Flammeovirga yaeyamensis: one gene and its partner. The protein of the gene in region 2 binds, or shares a complex with, the protein of the main gene of each other region. Links are inferred from orthologs where the notes say so. Each region holds a gene or a part of one and is shown on either strand. Other genes may lie near its edges.

Region 1 (3,436 bases), 750 kb from region 2 along the record:
GTCAACTTAGGCGGATCTTCAGAAGATGCTGAAGATATTTTTCAAGATGCGCTAGCTAAAGTAATTTGGAGTATCGATGAAGATAAGTTTCAAGGAAAATCACATATTTCCACTTATCTGATTACGATTGCAAAAAACATGTGGCTTAAAACTTTACAAAAAAAGAGTAAACATTTTTCAACTCCCCTAGAAGAAGGTTTGATCGATCAGCTTTCTGGAGACGAAGAATTACTTGAAGATATTCCATTAGGAAATGATGACGACTTATACACCAAATCTATGTTTGAAGACCTCATAGAAAAGATTGGGGTTGACTGTAGAAACATTCTAAAAAACTATTATTTTGATAAATTATCGTATAATCAAATACTCGATAGGAATAAAGGAAAATATTCTTCTGAACAGGCTTTACGTAACAAAAAAAGCAGATGTTTAAAATATTTAAAGGAAGGTTTACAAGATAAATTAGACGACAAAGACAGCTTACTAAATATTATTTCTTCATGTCTTTGATTACGAAATCACATTTTAGGCATCTAATATAGTGAGTAAAAACAAAAACCTTCATTAATCTATATTTATGGATAACTCGATTATAGAACAAAGGATTCAGCTCTCCTATCGAAATAAAGAAATAAGAGCTGTTAGAGAGAGAATGAAAAAAAGGCGAGCAAAACTTCAGTATCTAAAAGTTTCTTCAGCTGCTGCTGTTTTTGCTATTTTCATTGGACTTACTGTCTACATTAATACTCTAAGTGTCGAAAGCTTCATTGCTTCAACATCTTATAGCTATACGACTAGAAATGCTATTACTACTGAAAAAAGTACACTATTGATTGCATCAGAAGAGCTACTAAATCAAAGGTATGAGTATGTTATTGATCTTTTAGAAGATGAACAACATTCTGATCACAAAGATTGGATTTTATTAAAAGCCAATATGGGTTTAGGTAATTTTGATAAGGCCGATAATATTCTAGAATCAATAGAAGACGACCCAAAACATTTATACTATAGCAGAATCAACTTTAAATTTAAAGTAGACTACTATTTGATAAAATTGTTTTTCAGTAAGTAAGACAATTAATGAAGACTTTGGATTATTCCCATCCCAAGAAATTTAAAATTTATTGAAAAAGAATCCCCTTTTTACGTTCGTTTCAATATTTTAAATTGTGGATGGGAATGGTTTTTTAAGGTAATTCCACAAAAAAAGAGGCCACAAAAGCCTCTTCTTCATTCAATATTTTTCTCCGAGAATTACTTCCCGATACAGAACTTACTAAAGATGTTCTCCAATAAATCATCCGTAGTTACCTCACCAGTAATCTCACCAAGATGATGTAATGAATTACGGATATCTAATGCTAAGAAATCGCCAGTCATGCCTAAGTCGATACCATTGATTACATCGTCTAAAGCTTTCATTGTTTCTCGAAGCGATTGATAATGACGAGCATTGGTCACCATTGTATTTCCTGCTTGTACCTTATCTAAGTTCACCAAGTGAAGTGCTCTTTCTTTTAATTCCTCGATACCGATTTCTTTATCTGCAGAGATCTTTAAAAGATGTTCGTTGAATATGTCGAACTCTTTTGATAACTCATTAGATAGTTGGTCGATTTTATTGGCGACTAAAATGTAAGGAACACCTAATGCTTCCAAGGCTTCCACTTCGGCTTTTACATCTTCGATAGTTGATGAAGCGGCATCAAACATATACATGATTAATGAAGCCTTTTTCATCTTCTCGTAAGAACGTTGTACACCTATTGCTTCAACTCTATCTTGTGTCTCACGAAGGCCTGCTGTATCTACAAAACGGAAAGTCACTCCTCCGATATTGATCTCGTCTTCTATAAAATCACGAGTAGTACCGGCAACCTCAGAAACGATGGCTTTTTCTTCATTCAGTAAGGCATTCAATAATGTAGATTTACCCGCATTTGGTTTACCTGCAATAACTGTAGGCACTCCATTTTTTAATACATTACCCATAGAGAAGGAATCAATCAATGCTCTAATGACTCTTTGAAGTTCGTTGATTAGGTCCTTCAAATCATCTCTTGAAGCAAATTCAACATCTTCTTCTGAGAAGTCCAACTCCAATTCTATCATTGAAGCAAAGTGGATCAGTTTCTCTCTTAGCTTTTTGATATCTCTTGAGAAACCGCCTCTCATCTGTTGCATGGCCGCATCTCTTGATGCATGAGAATCCGCTGCAATCAAATCAGCTACTGCTTCAGCTTGAGCAAGATCTAATTTACCGTTTGCAAAGGCTCTTTGCGTAAACTCCCCTGCCTTGGCATAACGTGCTCCCACTTTCATGAACAGTTGCAATAACTGATCGGCAATAAATTGGGAACCATGACAAGAAACTTCTACCGTATTCTCGCCAGTATATGATTTTGGTCCATAGAAAATCGTCGCCAATACCTCATCGACAATAGTACCGTCTTCTTCTCGGATAGTACCAAAGTGTGCCGTATGTCCAGCTTGTTTTTCTAGGTCTTTACCTTTAAATACTTTATTTACAATTTTGATAGCATCAGGACCTGATAAACGAATAACGTGTATCGCAGATTGTCCTGGAACTGTTGCCAAAGCAACTATAGTATCTAATTCTATCGTTGTATGCATTCGATTGATTTTAAATTCGATACAAAGATAATGGGCTTTTATGGATAAAAGAGGATGAATTAAGAAGAATTAATGAGTGAAGGCTTGAAAAACAAAAAAGTCGATAAGATGTTCTCCTACCGACTTAATTTTTGATATGATAAAGGTGATTATTTTAATATCACTTTATTATTTTCCTCTTGAGTCTCACAGCCAATTACTTCAGATACCTGAGCAATTACTGTTGAGAATGATTTGTTCTTGAAGGTACCTGTGAACTTTCTTGATTTAAGTTCATCACTTTCAATCACAATTTCTTTACCATAAGCAATTGATAATTCCTCAACTACTTCTTCTAAAGAACTGCCTTGGAAGACGATGTTCGCTTGACGCAATTTTAAAGCATCCTGACTATCGTAAGCTACTTTAGAAATACCTTCTTGGTTTAAAACACCTTTTTCGTCTTTCACTAGTACAACATAATCGCCAGTAGATTTGTCCTCGTATCTTACCTTACCTGTTACTACTTCTACTTCATCCGCTTTTAGATAGAAAGATGTACCTAATACAGTAGTTTTGGTATCATTAGTAAGAATACTGAATGGCTTTTCTTTGTTGTGATGTACCTCAAAGAATGCTTCACCATTCAATTGAACCTGACGTCTATTTTCAGCAAATTCTGATGGGTAAGTGATTTCAGAGTTCGGACTTAACCAAACTTGAGTACCATCAGGTAAGTCTACTTTTGCAACAGTAGTACCAGATGCAAATGTTTGTAGATCAGAACCTCCATCAAAATAATTGAAAAGACTAAATC
Region 2 (8,256 bases):
TATATATAGAAAAGCCTTCCAAATATTCGGTATTTAGAAGGCTTTTTATGTATAGGTAAGATGTAGTTTTTATCCTCTAGGTAAAATCAAATTGATAGATGAATCTTTAATTTTTTCACTTAAATAAGCAGAGTAATTTTCACTACCATTTTTAAACAATAAGAGATACTCATTTTCATTTTCTAATGATTGATATAAAGTCATCATTGATTGCGTATTGTTCGAATTAGAAAATAAGATTCCTTTCTGCGTTTTTATTTTATCGTATTTCTGATCGTTATATTTTAAGATGATAGGAGATAGGGTAATATCCTCTTGAATATTATTTTCTGATTTTAAACTAAAGAAACGAATAGGTTTACTATTCAGTAATACTTTTTGATGTTCAATTTCTATATGATGAAATATTGAGACACCTTCTGAATGATTTCCTACAAACTCATAAACAATAAAATTATCGTCCCACTCATATTGCTGTTTTTTTGTAATCGTATAATCTTCTAAACTTATTTTTATCACCCCACCTTTTTCAATACTTTCAATACCTACATTGGTCGGATCATAATATCTTTTTGTTGGTGTAGCTTTTACTTCCAAGTTTGGTTTATATTCTCCAGCGACTACTTCGTTTTTTATTCCTAAATATTCCTCCAAAACTTTTTCTAAATTTTTCATTTCATAGTTTTCTTTTTCGAACCAACTCCCATTTATAATTTGATCGTCTATATTCGAGTTGTGATATGAAATATTCAGAGAATAAACTTTCGTTGGATATTCATTATTTTTTTGAACTTTTTTTAATTCCTCAGTAAAATAAAATTGTTTGATGTCTTGTATGTCAACTTCTAAGGACCCACGATTAAATGGATGAATAGGAGAGGTCTAGATTTTAAATCAGAAGTTTGCTTAATATTCATTCCATTAAAATTTTAGCTAAAAAAAAGACTAACCTAAGTATTGAAACTTAAGTTAGTCTATTAGTCATGTCTTTACAAAAAGAAAATTTATCTTTTATCGGTATTGATAATTGTATCTTCTCTTCGAATTTCCCAATTGGCTTCTACCTTAATTTGGTTAGGGAAGAAGGCGGTAGGTTCTGGTGGAATTCTATTTTTAAAATCACCAGGGAACCAAATTCCGTCACCGTTTTCATCAATTAATACTCTGATCTTATAAGTACCTGGTTTTACATATTCGAAACTAAATTTTCTTTCATCTTTAATTTCCATGTAGGGTTCATTTTTTCCATCCAAAAGTTGAACAATAAAGTGATCATGACTTCCCTTTACCTCACCTTCAACAATACCATATTTGTCCGGCTCCTTGATAGTAAACGAGACAGATTTATTTTTTGTGGAATCACCTTTTACTGAAACAAATGAATTCTGTTTAAAGATGACAGTAAAAGCTGAGTCGGCATAAAAACCAGGAATCGTTAATTCTGTTTTGTCATGATTAAACGATAAGTCAACATTATTTGCATCCAATAAACTATCTAGCTGAACAGTGTCTGTACTCCATACATACATCATACTATCTAAATTCCATTCTTTCATTGGGATAGGGAATTTCAAAACTAGATCTACAGAATCTTTTTCTTTGATATCACTATCCTCAGGGTATAATTTATTGAAGCTAATTCTTTCTACTTCTTTTTCTTCAGCTTCACCACCTAAAGCATTTCCTACTTGCTTTAAAGCTCCACCAATTAAGCCTCCATTTTTCTTTCTTTCTGCTCTTTTTTGTTCAGCTAAAAATTCAGATTTACTAGGGAACATCACAGTAGTATCGAATTCTACTTTTACATCTAATGAGTCAATACCATATCCTTTTACTCTAATGGAATCTTCAATATCTCTCATACCTGTGTAGATCAACTTTACCTCACCGGCATCATTTCTCATACTAAAAACACTGTCTGTGAATGAATTCTTTTCAGGAAAATCTAAACGATAATCCACTACATATTTATTGAATTGAAGAAGAAGATCTTCTTTGTCTTTTTTCGCTCGATTAAATTTTAGATCAACTAAATCATAATCCCTTACATATAATTTTACCCCATCAAGGTTTTTATCTAATAAAATGGAGTCAGAAAAGAAGCCAATTTTTTCTTCGCGCAAAGTGTATTTATAATCTTCGTTCGCATCCTTAATGGCATACACTGTATAATATCCAGGTTTAAATCTTTCTAAAATAAATAAACCATCTTTTACTGTTCTTGAAAAATATAATGGAGGATCTGTATTTACATCCAAAGAATCATAAGGATTATATAAAGCAATGATACCACCTTCGATAGGTTCGTTAGTCATTAAATCTCTAACAGATCCAGTCACTTCCAAAGAGTCCAGATAGCTACCAGTACTAACAGAAAAGCGAACATTTTGTGCAGGATTTTTTTCCGTAACGTCAACTATAGCTTTACCAAAATCAAAATAATAAGTAGTATTTGATTGTAAAGTATCCATGATATTCATGATCAACTTTCTACCCGATACTTTGGTCTTATATTTTAATGTACTCTTGTAAGGAGTGATAATTAGATTCTGTTTTAACTTCTCCTCTTGGATAGGTTCATCAAAATATAAAGTCAATTTAAGTTTTGTAGTATCCACATTTGTCTGACCATCGACGGGAGTTGAGGCAGCAAACTTTGGAGGGATTTCATCTTTTGGACCTCCAGTAGGAGAGGAGACAACAGCACAACCATAAACAGTAAATGCCAATGCAGTTAAAAGAAGTAATTTAAAAATATAGTTCATTAGTGAAGATGACTAAATGTAGATCACAAGAATACCATTTGATTAGGTTAAAAATCATGTGATGATCAATAAAGTTTCAAGATACAAAATAAGGCATATCTCTTTAAAAGAGGTATGCCTTATTCATAAAATTTAGTGCTTTTTTTAAGCCTTTTGTTTATCAAGATACACCATCAAGATGGTAACATCGGCAGGAGTTACCCCACTAATTCTTGATGCTTGTCCTAAAGTAAGTGGACCTACCTTAGATAATTTTTCTCTTGATTCAGCAGATAAAGAAGTGATCTCTCTGAAATTAAATCCTTCTGGAATTTTATAATTCTCTAGGGTCGTTAACTTCTCAGCAATCTTTTCTTCTTTCTCTATATATGTTTCATACTTCAATAAAATCTCAGCTTCTTCCAATGCTTTCTCACTGAAGTTTTCAAATGCTTCTTTTAAAGCAGGAGCACAATCCATAGTTAAAGCCATTCCTACATTAGGACGTTTGATAAACTTATCAGCTTTTAAACCATGGTTCATCGTTTGTAAACCACTTGCTTCTAAATGAGGATTTGCATTAGCTACTTTTACACTAGTTTCTTTTAGTGTTTCAATAGTCGATTCAATCTCTTGCTTTTTCTTTTGTACAGCTTCGAATCGATCATCTGATGCTAATCCCAATTGATGTCCAAGTGGAGTCAATCTAAGGTCAGCATTATCTTGTCTCAATAAGATTCTGTACTCAGCACGTGATGTAAACATTCTGTAAGGCTCCTCAGTACCTTTGTTGATAAGATCATCGATCAATACACCAATGTATGCTTCTGATCTCTTAAGAACGAATGGCTCTGCTTCTACGATCTTATTATGTGCATTGATACCAGCCATCAAACCTTGTGAAGCAGCTTCTTCATAACCTGTTGTACCGTTAATCTGACCAGCAAAATACAGGTTCTCAATGAGCTTTGTTTCCAGTGTTGGTTTTAATTGAGTAGGAGGGAAGAAGTCATACTCAATGGCATAACCAGGTCTGAACATCTTCGCGTTTTCAAATCCTTCAATCTTTCTCAATGCTTTGTATTGAACGTCTTCAGGTAGTGAAGTAGAGAATCCGTTGATATACATTTCGCAGGTATTCCATCCTTCTGGTTCTACAAAGATTTGGTGACGATCACGCTCGGCAAAACGGTTGATTTTATCTTCGATAGACGGACAGTATCTCGGACCTAATCCTTGAATTCTTCCGTTAAACATTGGCGATCTATCGAACCCTGTTTTTAGAATATCATGTACTTCATTACTAGTATAAGTGATGAAGCAACTTCTTTGTTTCGTTAAAGAAGTCGTTTGATCTGAGTAAGAAAATTTCTCAGGGTTTTCATCACCTGCTTGTTCTTGAAGTTTCTCCCAGTTTAAAGAACGGCCATCTACTCTTGGAGGAGTACCTGTTTTCATTCTACCAGATTCGAAACCTAAAGAAACCAATTGTTCTGTTAAACCTTTTGCAGCATGTTCACCACTACGGCCACCTCCAAATTGTTTTTCGCCAATGTGGATTAAACCATTTAAAAATGTACCATTCGTTAAGACAACAGCTTTCGTATTGAATACTACTCCTAAACTTGTTTTAACTCCAGTAATTTTATCACCATCCATAACAAGTTCAGTCGCCATTTCTTGCCAGATGTCGACATTCATATTTGCTTCAAGAGTGTCTCTCCATTCTTGAGCAAACATCATTCTATCACTTTGTGCTCTTGGACTCCACATCGCAGGACCTTTCGATCTGTTTAGCATTCTAAACTGAATCATAGTCTTATCTGTGATGATACCAGACATACCGCCAAGGGCATCAATTTCTCTTACGATTTGACCTTTAGCAACCCCACCCATTGCTGGGTTACAACTCATCTGAGCGATGGTTTGCATATTCATAGTAATCAGTAATACTTTAGAGCCTAAAGTTGCTGCGGAGTAAGCGGCCTCACAACCTGCGTGACCTCCTCCAATTACAATGATGTCATAAGATGGATACATTATTTTCTCCTTTTATTTTTTAAGTTCCACGTGGAACAATGATAATCCTTCAATGAAAAATTGAGGAAGTAAATCCTCTAAACCTGAATTCGGATAATTGAATTTCAAGTCACAATACGAGTAATAAAAATATAAAATCTTCCTACTCTCTAATTTCCAAATGCAAAGATACATAATACATTGAAAATTAAACCTTAATGTTTTTATATATAAAAGTTCCACGTGAAACATTTTGTGTAATAATAATGTTTCACGTGGAACATGAGTATAATAAATACGATATTGAATTGGTTTATGAACTTAAACCGATAGGTCTTTTGGCTAATTGACGATCTTCCATATTTCTCATATTCGCTGCATCTTCTTCAGATTTATCTTTAAATCCTAAAAGATGAAGAATACCATGGATTAAAACTCGATGTAGTTCGTCTGTTTCATTAGTACCTATACTCTGAGCATTATCTTTGATTCTATCAATACTTACGAAAATATCAGATTCTATTTCGTTTTCGTATTCTGCATTATCAAAAGTAATGATATCAGTATAGGTATCATGATCTAGGTATTCGACATTCACCTTATGAAGATATTCATCAGAGCAAAGAATATAATTGATCCCAATCAACTGATAATCGTGATCAGTAACAACGGTATTAATCCATTCCTTAACTAAATCTTCGTTATCAATAGTATAGGTGATATCTTCATTAAAAAAAGTAATTTCTCCCTCCATTAAATATAGAATGTTAGCGTGATAGCTCTTCCTTCTTTAGAGAACTCAACTTCGTCTGCAAGGTGTTTCATCAAGAAAATACCTCTACCTCCTGGCTTATCAATGTTCTCTGGAGCTGTAGGATCTGGTAATGCATCGAAATCAAAACCTTTACCTTCATCCTCTATTGTGAAAGAAATCTCTTTTTCTGTAACGTCTAATTCTAAATGAACATTCTTCTCTTTGTCATTTCTGTTACCATGGATGATTGCATTGTTTACAGATTCTGTCACTGCAATCATGATGTTACCATAAATGTCATCGTTGAAATTAAACTCATCACGAGCTTGATCAATAAAACTCTCCGCAATTCTTACGTTTTCAATTAACGAAGGTATTTTTAATTTGAATGGTTTATTCATTGTACTTGTTGACATTTCAATCTTTTATATTTTCAAAGTACTTGTTTACTTCTTGTTTATAATACGTATTTAATGAAGTTGGGATCGTCCTTAATAGCTCAATTTGTGTTTCTTTTTGTTTTAAATACTCATCGAAGCTATCTGGAGGAGGAACTTGCTTCTGCTGCTTGGCAGTTTCGGCTTTCCTCTCTTCATCTTTACCTTTTTCTTTTTTTGCTTTTTCAGACTCTAACATTCTAGTTAGGATCTCTTGTTGTCTTTGAATCAACTTATCAGTTAAACGCTTATTTACCAAATCCTCTTCCGTTTTTTCCATTTCTTTTAGGATTTTTCCATAACCGTTACCACCGCCTTTTTCACCCTCATCATCTTCTTTCCCTTGCATTTGCTCTTCTCCTTTACCCATACTTTGCTTCAAAGCATTTCGGATCATTTCCTGTTGAGCAGCGAGTTTAGCCAATTCCTTGGATAATTCTTTTCCTGATTTACCGGACTTCTTCAAGTTCTGCATTTGTTGATTCAACTGTTGTTGCATCTGACTCATACTAGGTGAAGAAGATTGTTGTTGCTTCTGATTCATTTGCTGACCAGCCATGTTCTGACTCATCTGCTGTTGCATGTTCTCTAATATGTCGTTTAAGAGCAATGCTAAATTATTTATAGAAGTCATTGTAAACTGCTGCTTACTTGCTGCAATTTCCGGGACTCTACGCTTGATAGCATCTAGACTTTCGTCCATATACTTATTCATTTGAGTCACCTCTCTAGTCACAAAAGACTCAATTTGGAAAAATCTTTTTGATAATGCAATTAAACTATCTTCAATGTATTTAGCATCATCTTTCAATTTAAGTTGTGTTTGTGACAACTCCACAAATTTAGGGTCGATTCTTCTAACTTCCTTAAAGGATTCCATAAGATTTTCCTGATCGAAGGAAAGTTTAAGAAGATTTTCCATTATTTGACGTAAAGCCTCGTGATCTTCACTGATTTGCTCCATCTGTGATGACTGCATACTTTGTTGCATTTTTTGTGCCATCTGCTGCATTTTATTAGCCGCCTTTTTCTGAGACTGATGAGCATCTTTCTTTTTATCTTGGTTCAGCTGTTCACTGGCATTTTGTTGTTCTTTTGAGATCTGTCTTTCGTTAGGAGTAAACTGTTCGAAGTCCTGATTGGTCTGTTCTTTCTTGTCCATCTTTCTCAGTTCCTCCATCTCCTTCTTGATGTCCTCAAACTTTTTATTCAGTTCTTCCTGATCTTTTTTAAGTACATCTTCCTCCGACTTATTATCTTTTTTCTCCTCCTCAGATAATCCCTCTTTCTTCTCTTCCTCTTCTAACTCTTTTGTTTTATTAGCTAGGTCCTGTTGTTCTTTTGCCAAATCCTCTAATTTAGAAGAAACCTCTTTTGCTTTTTGTTCAATCTGTAATTTTTTGAAAAGCTTAATCGTACGTTCTAATTCGTTCTTTAAGTTCTTCTGTTTGTTTTCAATGTTTTGCAAATTCTCCTGAAGGTTTTGATTGATGTAGTTTTGTTCCATCAATTTTTGTAGTTCTTCATATAACTTCTGTGTTTCCTCATCATTAATGTCATTAATGATTTTCTGAAGTTGTTCCGCTTTATCAGAGGTACTTTTATCTTGATTGGAGAACTTGTCTTGCTTGTTTTGTAATTGCTGACTTTGTTCCTGAAGAGACTTTAATTGTTCTTCTAATTCTTTTCTCTTTTCGATGAGTTTTTGGATATCTTTTTTATCCTGCCAAGTTAACTGACGCTTACCTTTCAGCTTCTCTTCTAACTTCTTTAAATCTTTCTCCAGCTGATTGGCTTTGTCCAAAGTATCATCTAATTTATTTTCAGTCTCCTTCTTCGACTGATCAATTTCTTTTTCTAACTCAGCTTTAGTTGGCAAGGTAAAGGTGTACATAGGCGTTTTACTTCGCTTATTACCATTGACTGCATCATTGTCATATACCTCTACATAATATTCTAGTTTATCCCCCTCTTTTAGATCAAACTGATTCGTTTCTAACTTATAATAAAAGCTTTGATCAATCGCTTTATTATTAAAAGGGATATCCATTTTTTCGAATGTTCTTGGAGGTTTCTTGTCTCCGTTTCGTTTTATTCTATATCTCGTTCTTAAACGTGTAATGCCATAATCATCACTGATGTTTCCTCCAAAGACTAAGTAATCAAACATCACAGTATCTTGATACTGTTTCATATTAATACTTGGGAATTTATCAGGAATCACATTTAAGTAATAAGAAATACTGTCTCTGTTACTACCATAAATATTTTTTAAGCTAACACTGTAAGCGGTTGACATAGT

Evidence for each region. The genes of interacting proteins can lie anywhere in the genome.
Region 1: the proteins of mnmG (region 2) and mnmE are in contact, whole or in part, in a solved structure (PDB 9HIP), measured with the Escherichia coli proteins. The link is inferred for Flammeovirga yaeyamensis from one-to-one orthologs.

What each region holds. Positions count from the first base shown.
Region 1 is NZ_CP076132.1:863,691-867,126, reverse strand. Bases 451-3,436 are described here. They hold mnmE (tRNA uridine-5-carboxymethylaminomethyl(34) synthesis GTPase MnmE), read right to left. Parts: upstream 2,641-3,436; coding sequence 1,261-2,640; downstream 451-1,260. Other genes in these bases: KMW28_RS03325 (FecR family protein), read right to left, coding at 2,790-3,436; KMW28_RS03335 (hypothetical protein), read left to right, coding at 581-1,078; KMW28_RS03340 (RNA polymerase sigma factor), read left to right, coding at 451-513. Outside these bases: more of KMW28_RS03340, read left to right, coding at 1-450. UniProt on the Escherichia coli protein: Exhibits a very high intrinsic GTPase hydrolysis rate. Involved in the addition of a carboxymethylaminomethyl (cmnm) group at the wobble position (U34) of certain tRNAs, forming tRNA-cmnm(5)s(2)U34.
Region 2 is NZ_CP076132.1:107,347-115,602, forward strand. The notes cover bases 2,348-5,219. They hold mnmG (tRNA uridine-5-carboxymethylaminomethyl(34) synthesis enzyme MnmG), read right to left. Parts: upstream 4,785-5,219; coding sequence 2,910-4,784; downstream 2,348-2,909. Other genes in these bases: KMW28_RS00395 (Ig-like domain-containing protein), read right to left, coding at 2,348-2,765; ybeY (rRNA maturation RNase YbeY), read right to left, coding at 5,077-5,219. Also shown: KMW28_RS00390 (hypothetical protein), read right to left, coding at 70-675; more of KMW28_RS00395, read right to left, coding at 1,005-2,347; more of ybeY, read right to left, coding at 5,220-5,517; KMW28_RS00410 (ATP-binding protein), read right to left, coding at 5,517-5,933; KMW28_RS00415 (DUF4175 family protein), read right to left, coding at 5,935-8,256. UniProt on the Escherichia coli protein: NAD-binding protein involved in the addition of a carboxymethylaminomethyl (cmnm) group at the wobble position (U34) of certain tRNAs, forming tRNA-cmnm(5)s(2)U34.